4 regions of the Oceanobacillus phoenicis genome follow, and region 4 is predicted to be linked to each of the others. Evidence: riboswitches for the same ligand, from Rfam matches in the RefSeq annotation. Region 4 holds a riboswitch; each other region holds the start of a gene.
The links. A riboswitch is a leader RNA that binds a small molecule or an ion and turns the genes downstream of it on or off. The one in region 4 is predicted to bind S-adenosylmethionine.
Positions count from the first base shown of each region.

Region 1: it holds a riboswitch for S-adenosylmethionine, as region 4 does, so the genes downstream of both, ABC346_RS06600 (O-acetylhomoserine aminocarboxypropyltransferase/cysteine synthase family protein) here and ABC346_RS19490 (homocysteine S-methyltransferase family protein) in region 4, are expected to answer to the same signal.
Region 2: it holds a riboswitch for S-adenosylmethionine, as region 4 does, so the genes downstream of both, ABC346_RS05945 (methionine ABC transporter ATP-binding protein) here and ABC346_RS19490 (homocysteine S-methyltransferase family protein) in region 4, are expected to answer to the same signal.
Region 3: it holds a riboswitch for S-adenosylmethionine, as region 4 does, so the genes downstream of both, metK (methionine adenosyltransferase) here and ABC346_RS19490 (homocysteine S-methyltransferase family protein) in region 4, are expected to answer to the same signal.

Region 1 is NZ_JBDFME010000001.1:1,249,466-1,252,673, forward strand. It holds gene ABC346_RS06600 (O-acetylhomoserine aminocarboxypropyltransferase/cysteine synthase family protein) at 49-1,719, opposite strand; SAM riboswitch class I at 1,824-1,934, opposite strand; gene rarD (EamA family transporter RarD) at 2,013-2,933, opposite strand.
Region 2 is NZ_JBDFME010000001.1:1,109,308-1,112,515, reverse strand. It holds gene ABC346_RS05955 (S66 family peptidase) at 1-821, shown strand, start outside; gene ABC346_RS05950 (YxcD family protein) at 1,012-1,311, shown strand; SAM riboswitch class I at 1,438-1,552, shown strand; gene ABC346_RS05945 (methionine ABC transporter ATP-binding protein) at 1,655-2,680, shown strand; gene ABC346_RS05940 (methionine ABC transporter permease) at 2,670-3,208, shown strand, end outside.
Region 3 is NZ_JBDFME010000001.1:2,168,010-2,171,217, forward strand. It holds gene pckA (phosphoenolpyruvate carboxykinase (ATP)) at 1-1,315, opposite strand, end outside; SAM riboswitch class I at 1,521-1,629, shown strand; gene metK (methionine adenosyltransferase) at 1,804-3,000, shown strand.
Region 4 is NZ_JBDFME010000001.1:3,889,038-3,892,245, reverse strand. It holds gene ABC346_RS19500 (thiolase family protein) at 1-386, shown strand, start outside; gene ABC346_RS19495 (DUF1801 domain-containing protein) at 388-816, opposite strand; SAM riboswitch class I at 1,274-1,379, shown strand; gene ABC346_RS19490 (homocysteine S-methyltransferase family protein) at 1,460-2,509, shown strand; gene ABC346_RS19485 (aliphatic sulfonate ABC transporter substrate-binding protein) at 2,596-3,208, shown strand, end outside.

The sequences.
Region 1 (3,208 bases), 2.6 Mb from region 4:
ATATTTTATTACCCAAATAAAATGAAACATAAACATATTTTATAGTAATTATAACTTGATTGGTTGTTTCGTCTCTATACCGCTACGAAGTTGTAGAGCAATTTTTGCTGGTGATTGATTGGTTATTACAATGTTATCTTTTAGTTGAGAGGACTGGCTATCCGATGCAAATACAATCGTATTTGACGGAACAGTTCCTTCGAGAGAGTGTACTGTCTCATCAATCCAGATAGCATCAACTTCTGTACTTAGTTCACTTAATGATGTTACCGGCAATATTTCATATCCTAGTTTTCTCAGAGGTGCTTGTTGATCTTGGTCTACGTGAATTGTAGCAATTATTTTTTTCCGTACTCCATTACTACGATCAAATGGAGACTGAAGTAACCATTGTACTGCAACTTCCTCTTGAGACGGTTTATTTGTACGTGATTTACCAGTCGCTTTCTCGATTGCTTGATCAAGATCAGCGATGATATCGTCGATAGACTCTAGACCTACAGATAATCGTACTAATTCTTCTGTTACGCCACTTAATGCTAAGTCATCCTCATTTAATTGTTGGTGTGTGGTAGAAGCCGGGTGAATAATGAGAGATTTGGCATCTCCTACATTGGCAACATGCGACCATAATGAAACATTATCTATTAATGTTCGACCTGCTTCTCTTCCACCAGAAATTCCGAAAGTAATAATCGATCCGAAGCTTTGTTTTAAATATTTACCTGCCAGTTCGTGAGATGGATGCTCCTCTAACCCTGGATAATTCACCCATTCGACAGCTGGATGTTCTTGTAAATAATTTGCTAATTGCAATGCATTATCCGTATGTCGTTTAATGCGTAAGTGTAATGTTTCTAATCCTTGCAGTAGCAAAAAGGCATTTTGTGGGCTAAGGGATGCTCCAATATCACGTAATAACTGCACTCGAAGTTTTGTAATATATGCCTCCGCTCCAAGGTCAACGTATTTTAATCCATTGTAACTTTCATCAGGTTTTACAAAGTCTGGAAAACGTTCGTTATTCCAATCAAAGCGACCACTATCGACGACAACACCACCAATGGTTGTTCCATGGCCGCCAATCCATTTTGTTGCGGAATGAACAACAATATCTGCACCCCAAGTTAACGGTTTTGTTACATATGGTGTAGCAAAGGTATTATCAATGATTAACGGTACCCCGTGCTTATGTGCTACTTCGGCAACTTTTTCGACATCAAATACATAGAGGCTAGGGTTCGTTATAATTTCACCAAAAACGGCTTTTGTCTTATCCGTAATAGCATCTTCAATGGCTTGGGGATCTGTACCATCCACAAATTTTACATTGATTCCGTAACGCGGAAGGGTATTAGCAAATAGATTAAATGTACCTCCGTATAAGTTACTATCAGAAACAATTTCATCTCCAGAACCAGCAATATTAAGAATAGCTAACGTAATTGCAGCCATACCGGATGATGTAGCAACAGCACCGATACCATCCTCAAGTTGTGTAATGCGTTGTTCAAAAGCATCTACGGTTGGATTCATAATTCGTGAATAAATATTGCCGGGTTCCGCTAAACCAAATAAATTTTGCGCATGCTCAGTGTCTCGAAACACATAGGATGTAGTTTGATAGATTGGAACTGCGCGTGATCCAGTTGATGGATCTGGTTCTTGACCTCCATGAAGTAAGATAGTTTCTGATTGTAATGATTGAAATTTAGACATCGTATTTCCTCCTTGAAATTATTATTTTTAAAGTAAGAAGAGAAGGATTAAAAAAAGCCCCCTTCATAAGAAGAGGACTTTGTCTGTTTAAAAAACCGAACCTCCTCTTATCTTCCAGACGATAAGTCTGTAGGATTTAGCACCTTTCAATAGCAAAATTGCCACAGGTTGCCGGGTTTCACAGGGCCTATTCCCTCCACCACTCTTGATAAGAGATTTGCTTATTAAATTGTTAAAAGTATATCCTGTTTACTTGTTGATTGTCAACAGTAAATTTATAATTATATAAATATTCATGTAGTTAATGTCTTTTTCCGTTGTTTACGAGGTAATTGTTTATATAAGCTATACATATAGATTGCTAATGCTATCCAAATAAATAAAAATGTAATCATATGGTGTGTAGTAAAAGATTCCTTATATAGAAATACGCCAAGAAAGAACATCACAGTCGGTGCAACATACTGTAAGAATCCAACAGAAGCAAGTGGTATTCTTCTTGCCCCAGCAGAAAATAGTAGTAAAGGGATAGCAGTAACAATGCCACCACCTATTAAAAACAGGTTTTCTAAAGTTAAAATAGGATTTAATGAGAATCCTTGTGCTTGAGGAGCGAACCATATATATAATAGTGCAAATGGTGTCATAACAAGTGTTTCTAATGTAAGCCCAAACATGGCACTGAGATCTAGCGTCTTCTTGATGAAACCATAAATGGCGAAAGAAGCTGCTAAAAATATCGATATCCACGGGAATATTCCATACCCTAATGTAAGATAAACTACAGCCACACCAGCAAGGATAAAAGAGAATATTTGCGATTTGGTTGACGGTTCTTTTAAAATGATTAATCCCAATAATATGCTTAGAATAGGATTAATATAGTATCCCAAACTAGCTTGCAGAACATGCCCACCATTGACAGCGAATATAAACAAAAACCAATTTAATGTAATGACAACCGAAGCTGCGGTAATAGCAATGATTTTTTTTCGTTCCTTCCTAATATGCTTTATCGAATGTAAAAAAGACCGCCATTTGCCAGACAGTACAACAAGCAAAAGCATAAATACACAACTCCAGATAATGCGATGCGCAAGAATAGTTCCTGCTTCAATGGTGTCAAGTTGTTTCCAATAGATTGGCAGGAAGCCCCAAAGTAAATAAGCACTAAATGCAAGAATCATCCCTTGCTGTAATGATTTATTCCCCATAATTATCCTTCTTTCTGTAAGTACATTGAGTTTCATATAATAATAGATGGATTTTTGAAAGGAATCAATTATTTGAATTCGCCATAAAGAAAACGCTTTCATAAATGTGGTAAATACTTTATTATAGAATTGACATGTTTGTCATGGTGAGGAATTGTCTGTAAAACTCTTAAAGCAAGAAATAGAGAATTATCATTATTGAACTGTGAAACTGGGGTTAAACACCCTGCTAAGTCGGATTAATCGTCAGTGGGTGAAAAAATCAGCTGATTTAA
Region 2 (3,208 bases), 2.8 Mb from region 4:
TAATGGATGCTTTTGAGGATCCAGAAATAAAAGCAATTATTTCTAACATAGGCGGTGACGATAGTATTCGTCTATTACCATATATTGATTTCGATGTGATTCACAAAAATCCTAAAATATTCTTAGGGTATTCGGATACAACTATATCTCATTTCTTCTGTTATAAAGCAGGAATATCCTCCTTTTATGGACCATCTATCATGGTTGATTTCGCTGAGAATGTAGAAATGGATCCGTTCACTATCAAACATATCCATAAAACATTATTCTCGAACGAAGTAATTGGAGATATCGAACCACCTGAGCGTTGGACAAGTGATTTCCTAGAATGGGATATTAAAAATAAAGACACGAAGCGAACGACCTACCCTAATAAACCGTATGAGATTCTACAAGGAGAAGGTATTATACAAGGACGTTTAATTGGTGGATGTATTGACTCCTTGGAAAGTATAAAAGGGACGAAGCTTTGGCCAGAAATCGAACACTGGAAAGATACCATATTATTTATTGAAACTTCTGAGGAAGAACCGAAACCGGATCTTCTCGCTCGTTGGTTACAAAATTATGCTACACAGGGCATACTTCAAAGTGCGAATGGAATTATCTTTGCAAAACCGCATGGAGAAACCTATTACGAAGAATATAAACAAGTTATTACAAATGTATTAAAAGAAAATGGTCTATCCACACTACCTGTTCTTTATAATGTAAGTTTCGGGCATAGTGAACCAAAAGCAACACTTCCATTTGGTCGTATGGCAGGAATTAACTGTAATCAAGCTACTTTCTCTATTATGGAAAGCGCTGTGCAGGAATAAATCGGTGAATCGTATATACTAATCAGAAAATATTTTCTATTACTAATAAATCGTTTCACTTCATAAATTTGACATAATTATAGTAAAATAAGGTGACCGACTTCATAGAAAAGGGAGCTTAGATGATGAGGAAGTTTGCAGAGAAGTTATTACTACAAAATCAACATCAAAAAGAAGAGGAGCTTTGGAAGTGACGAAGCTAATCATTCCCGAAGAAGATATCATTCTTGCTGTATGTATATATATTGCTCGACAACGAGAAATCGAGCCAGGTGAAGTTAAAGTTGAACTTTTTTATGATGATTATTCCGGTTTCTCTGCAGAAATAACCACTGTATTCGGCAAACAAGAAATTGTAACAAAACATATTATTTCCGCTCTACGAGAATGGATTAAAGAAAATTTACATGCAAATCCATATGCTGGACTAAAGCTTGATTTAAATCGGACAAATGGTATTTATGCAAGACTCCGGAGTGAAGATGATTAGTATAAGTTCACATTTGCTATACTCGGAATATTTATCAGAATAATTTTATTTTTAAAACCATATTGACTTAATTTAATTTATCCTCTAGAATTACTTTCAATATAACAACTAAATATTTTACGTTTTTTCTTATCTAGAGAGATTGAGGGATCAGGCCCTATGACATCTCGGCAGCGGATTCTTTTGTTAAAGAATACTGTGCCAATTCCTGCAAATGCAATTAGCATTTGGAAGATGAGAAATGATGGCTTCTACATCTATACATATGGTTTAGAATCCCTCTTTTCTTGTCTTTCAAGAAAAGAGGGATTTTTTATTTTATCATTTGGTGAGGGGTTAAGACATGATTGAATTTCAGAATGTAACTAAAACATTCACACTTGGAAAAAGAAAAGTGGAGGCTGTAAAAGAAGTCTCTCTAACGATTGAGAAAGGAGATATTTATGGAATCATCGGATTCAGCGGCGCCGGAAAAAGCACTTTGCTTCGATTAGTAAATATGCTCGAACGGCCCACCGAGGGATCGGTACATATCCAAGGAACAGATGTTGGTAAATTATCCGCCAAGCAATTACGGGAGCGCAGAAGAAATATAGGAATGATCTTTCAAAACTTCAATTTATTCCAATCACGGACAGTCGCTGGAAATATTGCATACCCGCTTAAACTTGCGGGTACATCAAAAAGTGAAGTAAACAAAAGGGTTTCTGAACTACTACAATTCGTCGGTTTATCCGATAAAGCAAAAGATTACCCAGATCAGTTATCAGGTGGCCAAAAGCAACGCGTTGGTATTGCAAGAGCTCTCGCCACATCCCCCGATATTTTAATATGTGATGAAGCAACCTCTGCTTTAGATCCAAATACAACATCGGATATCTTGAAATTATTAAAAAGAGTAAATCGAGATTTAAGTATAACCATTCTACTTATCACCCATGAAATGGGAGTTATTCAATCGATATGTGACAAAGTGGCTGTTATGGAAGAAGGCAAAGTCATTGAGCATGGGAACGTGTTTGATACCTTTACAAACCCTTCTCACGAAACAACTAAACGATTTATTCGTTCAGTACAACAAGAACTTCCATCTGAGAAGGTGCTAAAAGAATGGACGGAAGCTGGTGGAGGTAATCTTTATCGTGTTTTATTTAAAGGCGAAAGAGCCACTGACCCTATCTTATCGAGTATAACGCGGAAACATAACATCGACTTTAATATCGTATATGGATCTGTCCGGGAACTACAGGAAAAATTATTTGGAAATCTCATTGTCTCTTTTGGAGGAGACGAACAGCAAGTTCAACAAGTTATTCATGAATTAGAAACGATTGTTGATATGGAGGAGGTGTATACACATGGGAGTTGATTGGAGTACATTTTGGCCACGAATTGTAGAGGCAACCGGAGAAACATTGCTCATGGTCACCGCAACTTTATTTTTTGGTTCCATTCTAGGTATATGCATGGGTTTATTACTATTTGTGACACGTGAAAACAACATATTAGAAAACAAGATTATCTTTAACGTATTGAACTTTATTATTAATATCATTCGTCCTATCCCATTTATCATTTTTCTAGTAGCAATCTCACAAGTTACCAGACTCGTCATTGGCACGACAATAGGAACTGCTGCCGCAATCTTCCCGATGACAATTGTTGCTAGTTTTACAATTGCTAGAGTAGTAGAAAATAATCTCGTTAGCATCGACCCTGGAGTTATCGAAGCTGCTAAAGCAATGGGTGCCAGTCCAGTAAAAATTATTTCCACTGTATTAATTCCCGAAGCGCTAGGACCATTAATTCTAGGACTTACATTTGTATCTATTTCGTTAATCGACTTCTCTGCTGTAGCAGGTACAGTTGGTGGCGGTGGTCTTGGACATATCGCGAT
Region 3 (3,208 bases), 1.7 Mb from region 4:
GTTTTATGCGTTCACCTACTCCATATGATCCTCCCGTCCAACCTGTATTTATCAAAAATACGTTTGTGTCAAACATGTCAATTTTCTTCCCCAACATTTCGGCATAAGTAGAAGGAGCCAATGGTAGGAACGGTGATCCAAAGCAAGCAGAGAAAGTTGCTGTTGGTTCTGTTATTCCACGTTCTGTACCCGCTAATTTGCTTGTATATCCGCTTAGAAAATGATACATCGCTTGTTCTTTTGTTAGCTTACTGATTGGAGGTAACGTTCCAGATGCATCGGCAGTTAAGAAAATAATTGTATTTGGATGTCCTGCAACACTAGGATCAATAATGTTATCTATATTTTCCAAAGGATAAGCAGCACGGGTGTTCTCCGTTAACGATGTATCATCGTAATCTGGTTCTCTGCTATTATCATCTAAAATGACATTCTCTAAGACCGAGCCATATCGAATCGCATTATAAATTTGTGGCTCCTTTTCCTCTGAGAGATTGATGCATTTTGCATAACATCCCCCTTCAATATTGAATACGCCATTAGGACTCCAACCATGTTCGTCATCACCTATTAGTTTTCGATAAGGATCTGCGGATAACGTAGTTTTCCCCGTACCTGATAAACCAAAAAATAAGGCAACGTCACCTTCTTGACCAACATTAGCAGAGCAGTGCATGGAAAGTACATCTTGCTGAGGTAATAGATAATTCATCACCGAAAAAATTGACTTTTTAATTTCCCCAGCATATTCCGTACCGCCAATAAGTACAATTCTTTTTTTGAAAGAAATCAAAATAAATGTTTCCGAATTTGTTCCATCAATAGCTGGATCAGCCTTAAATCCAGGAGCTGAAATAACTGTAAATTCTGCTTGATGTTTGGCTAATTCCTCTTCTGTTGGATTAATGAATAGTTGTCTAGAAAATAAATTATGCCAAGCATATTCATTAATAACTTGAATAGGAAGTCTATAGGTGTGGTCAGATCCAGCGAACCCTTGAAATTTAAATATTTCTTGTTTCTCATTTAAATATGTGATCACTTTAGTTAATAGTTGATTAAATACTTCTTCTTGAATAGGCTTATTAATTTTACCCCAGTTGACTTGTTGATCAGAAACTTCATCTTTCACAATAAACTTATCTTCTGGAGATCGACCAGTGTATGTTCCTGTTGTGGCACGTATTGCTCCGGTAGATGTAAGTATTCCTTCTTGTCTGTACAGAATTTTTTCAACGAGTTGAGCTACTGATAAATTATGGTGAACGTGATTGGTTTGAAGTTCTTTCATATAAGATTTATCAACGGTTTTCATGGTATAATCTCCTTACTATTAGTGATAGTAGTTTAAATTACTTAACGAACCTTATTACTAAATCTGATTATTAGTATAACACATTAAAAACAATAGTCCATACTATTATTGAGATTTATTTTATGCATTATTATTTTTGATGTGACAGGACCTATATTAGTTGACAGATAACTCACCTTTCGTTAATGTTAACCATGAACGGATACTCTTATTCAGAGTTGGTGGAGGGACAGCCCCGATGAAGCCCAGCAACCATCACAATGGTGAAAAGGTGCTAACCTGATGCAAGGATATAATTCCTTGAACAATAAGAGCGAAAGGCCATAATTCTTCCTTTCCTCATGTTATGAAGGGAAGGTTTTTTTGTTTTCATCTATATTTTTTGGTACCGCGTTTTTGTAAGGACGAGGTGCTTTTATTGGCACTTTGAATAGGATAGAAGTTAGAAAGAGATCCGTAACAACATAATTAAAGGAGAGTTTAGCCTTATGGCTGCAAATCGACGTTTATTTACTTCAGAGTCAGTAACTGAAGGGCATCCAGATAAAATGTCTGACCAAATATCAGATGCTATTTTAGATGAAATTTTAAAGAAAGACCCGAATGCGAGGGTTGCATGTGAGACGACAGTGACTACAGGACTCGTTCTTGTATCAGGAGAAATTTCTACATCTACTTATGTGGATATACCTGCACTTGTACGTGAAACAGTGAAAAATATTGGGTATACACGTGCTAAATATGGCTTTGATTTTGAAACATGTGCGGTATTAACTGCTATTGATGAACAATCTGCGGATATCGCTGGAGGTGTCAACCAAGCACTTGAAGCAAGACAAGGAAAAATGAGTGAAGAGGAAATTGATGCTATAGGTGCTGGCGACCAGGGGCTTATGTTTGGTTATGCTTGCGATGAAACGGAAGAATTAATGCCTTTACCAATTTCATTAGCACATCAATTGTCTAAAAGATTAGCGGATGTTAGAAAAGAAGGTATTCTGGATTATCTTCGTCCAGATGGTAAAACACAAGTAACGGTTGAATATGATGAGAATGACAAACCTGTACGTATAGATACAATTGTAATATCTACGCAACATCATTCAGAAATTCAAAATGAACAAATTGAAAGAGATACGGTTGAAAAAGTAATTCAAGCAGTTGTGCCTAATGAATTATTAGATGATAAAACGAAATACTTTATAAACCCAACTGGTCGATTTGTAATTGGAGGTCCTCAAGGCGATGTTGGCCTAACCGGAAGAAAGATTATTGTAGACACATATGGCGGGTATGCTAGACATGGTGGAGGTGCTTTTAGTGGTAAAGATGCTACAAAAGTAGACCGTTCTGCAGCATATGCTGCACGCTATGTTGCTAAGAATATTGTAGCAGCAGGACTTGCGAAATCTTGTGAAGTTCAGTTAGCTTATGCGATTGGTGTGGCACAACCAGTATCCATTGCAGTTAATACATTCGGAACCGGGAAAGTAAGTGAAGACCGTTTGGTAGAAGCCGTTCGTGAATTGTTTGATCTTCGTCCAGCAGGTATTATTCGAATGCTTGATTTAAGAAAACCTATCTTTAAAAACACTGCAGCATATGGTCATTTTGGCCGAAAAGATATTTTATTCCCGTGGGAAAAAACAGACAAAACGGAAGAACTTATTGCTTTAACTAAATAAATGCATAAAGAAAAACTATCATCTTTATAGGTGATAGTTTTTCTTTATGGCTTTAAAATAATTGTTGGGGTAAGGGAAAAATTTAATTTATAAAAAACACGCAATCTCCTATTTTAGTTATCGTTGTTTAAACTACTAAACCAAACAAAAAGGAGATATGTGCAATTGAATTCTAATATAACATTACCTGGGTTGGAAGAAGGAAATA
Region 4 (3,208 bases):
ATCAACTTGGTTTGCAACCACTCGCTAGAATCAAAGACTGGAGTACAGCAGGTGTTTCTCCTAAAGTTATGGGGATTGGTCCAGTACCGGCAGTTAAACAACTTCTTAAACGAACGAAGAAAACATTACAAGACATAGATTTAATCGAATTGAATGAAGCTTTTGCTTCTCAATCTATCGCTGTCATCCGCGAACTAGGTTTGGATCATGAAAAAGTAAATGTCAATGGAGGGGCAATTGCGTTAGGTCATCCGGTCGGTGCTACAGGAACACGAATTATAACAACATTAATCTATGAATTAATGAAAAGAAAACAGCAATATGGCATAGCTACTTTATGTGCTGGTGGCGGACAAGGGATGGCACTATTAATCGAACAGTGCTAAGTTATTTTTCAGTAACAGGATATGTTGAATTGATATGGCTGAGTGATTGTTTAATTAATCGACGTAAAACATCAAGATTAATATCGCTGAGTTTGTTAATATAAACACATGATTTGCCGGTAGTATATTTACCTAAAGCTGTCATTAATTCACTATCTTGAACAATATCTGTTGCAAGATAGAGACTAATTTTTGATTTTCTGGGAGAGTATCCTACCATTAAAAATTCTCCGGAGTGGCCGGAAGCGTATTTATATTTGTATTTTCCAAAACCAATAATACTTGTTCCCCACATCTTTGCTTGATACTCAGTCGAATCGGTAAATATATCTAATAGTTTATAAGCATCTTCTTTTTTTTGAAGATGATCCACACTTTCGATGAATTGAATAACACTGTCTTCTGTTTCTTTTGTTTTTAACTCATACATTTTTAGCACTCCTAAGTATAAAGGTTAATTATAGTATAACAAATGAAATAAGTTATTTTTATGAAATATGGATATTGTGCTGTTTTTATTTCCAATGCCGATGACTCGCTTATTTAGAAGACACTGCTCTAACATACTAGGAAGAGAAAACCCTTTTCCTAGTGTGCTCTATTTACTAAAATTCCTGTAAATCGCTTATGATTTGGTAATAAACATATTCTATGCACTAATAATTCTTGATTTTCTTTCGTATTTGCCATATATTAAGCTAGGTTATTCTGAGCAGGAGTCACCGTCTTCCATTTCAATCAAGTCCAACTCATTGCTATTGTTGAAACATTAGACAAAATAATTCTTTAAAAAATAATAAATGAATAATTTAAATTTCCTATTGATTATTTTATGGTTATCATTTAAGATGTTAAAAAGTTAATTTTTAAAAAATTTAATAAAGTTAGACTTATCAAGAGAGACGGAGGGATTGGCCCGATGAAGTCTCAGCAACCAGCCTTACATGGGTATGGTGCTAATTCCAATAGGCTTACATGCCTTAAAGATAAGAAGAACAATGTATGCTTACCTTTCTTCTTACTTTTAGAAGAGGGGTTTTTTGTTTGTAAAAATAATTGAGGAGGAGATTTTAATGAAACGTAGTTTAAAAAGACGTTTGCAAGAAGGTACCGTAATAGCAGGGGAAGGGTATTTATTTGAATTAGAGAGGAGAGGGTATCTACAGGCAGGTTCATTTGTACCTGAAGTTGCCCTTGCGAACCCGGATGCGTTAAAACAAACATATCGTGATTTTATGAATGCTGGCTCTGATGTTGTTTTAGCATTTACATATAATGCACATCGAGAAAAAATGCGCATTATCGGAAAGGAAGATCTATTAGAACCTTTGAATAGAAGTGCTATTCGTTTAGCAAAAGAAGTAGCGAAAGAGCATCCTGTGGAGGAGGCATTAGTGGCAGGAAATATTTCTAATACAAATATCTTTGACCCTGATGATGAATCGAGCAAAAATCAAGTAAGAGAGATGTTCGCTGAAATGGCTCAGTGGAGTAAAGAGGAAGACGTTGATTTTATTAATGGAGAAACATTTTATTATCATGAAGAAGCAGAAATCGCGTTGGAAGAAATATTGAAAAAAGACTTGCCAGCAGTCATTACACTGGGATTAATGGGAGAAAATATTTTAAGAGATGGCTACACGGTAGAGGAGTCTTGTAAGATTCTATCAGAAAAAGGAGCACTTGTAGTTGGAATGAACTGTTTCCGAGGTCCAGACACGATGCAACCTTATATAGCCAAGATTAGAAATCATGTAACCGGTTATGTAGGAGCTTTGCCCATTCCATATCGTACATCAAATGAGCATCCGACATTTTTTAATTTACCAGATGGTGGTTGCAGTTGCCATTTGCCTACGGAAACAACTTTTCCTACTGCTTTAGATCCGCTTTACCATAACCGTTATGAACTAGCTGAGTGGGCAAAAGAAGCAAAAGGGATTGGTGTCAATTATATTGGATTATGTTGTGGAGCATCTCCAGCAATGCTTAGAGCTGTTTCAGAGGCGGTTGGTAAGGAGACCATTAACTCTCCTTATTCTCCTGATATGGAGAAGCATTTCTTATTTGGGAAAGATAAAACATTAAAAGAGCATAATGTAGGCTATCGATTTAAGGCATAGTAAATCTCCTATTCTATTTATTTTGTTAGCAGCTTTAGTATAAAACCAAGTAGTTTTATTTAAATAATGAAAAGGAGGAGAAATTAATGAAAAGGAAGTTAATGAGTGTAGCTCTAATTATATTAATAATTAGTGTATTAGCAGCATGTGGATCAGATTCAAGTTCTGCAGAAGGAAAGCCTGATAAGATCCGCTTAGATTATGCCTATTATTCACCAACAAGCCTTGTTTTAAAAGAACAAGGATGGTTAGAAGAAGCTTTAGAAAATGAAGGAATAGGTGTGGAGTGGGTTCTAAGTCAGGGTAGTAATAAGGCTTTAGAATTTTTAACAAGTGATAGCATTGATTTTGGTTCATCGGCAGGATCTGCGGCACTTGTTTCGAAATCCAAGGGTTCTCCAATTCAAAATATATATATTTATTCTCAACCAGAGTGGACAGCGTTGGTTGCTAATAATGAGTCGGGGATACAATCTGTAGAAGAATTAAAAGGAAAAAAAGTCGCTGCCACGTTAGGAACGGATCCATATATTTTTCTACTAAGAGCTTTAAATGAAGCTGGATTATCAGCAAATGACTTAGAAATTGTAAATTTACAACATGGAGACGGTGCGGTTGCTTTGTCGAAAGGTTCTGTTGATGCATGGGCGGGGTTAGATCCACATATGGCTAGAGCAGAATTAGAATCTGATGCAAACT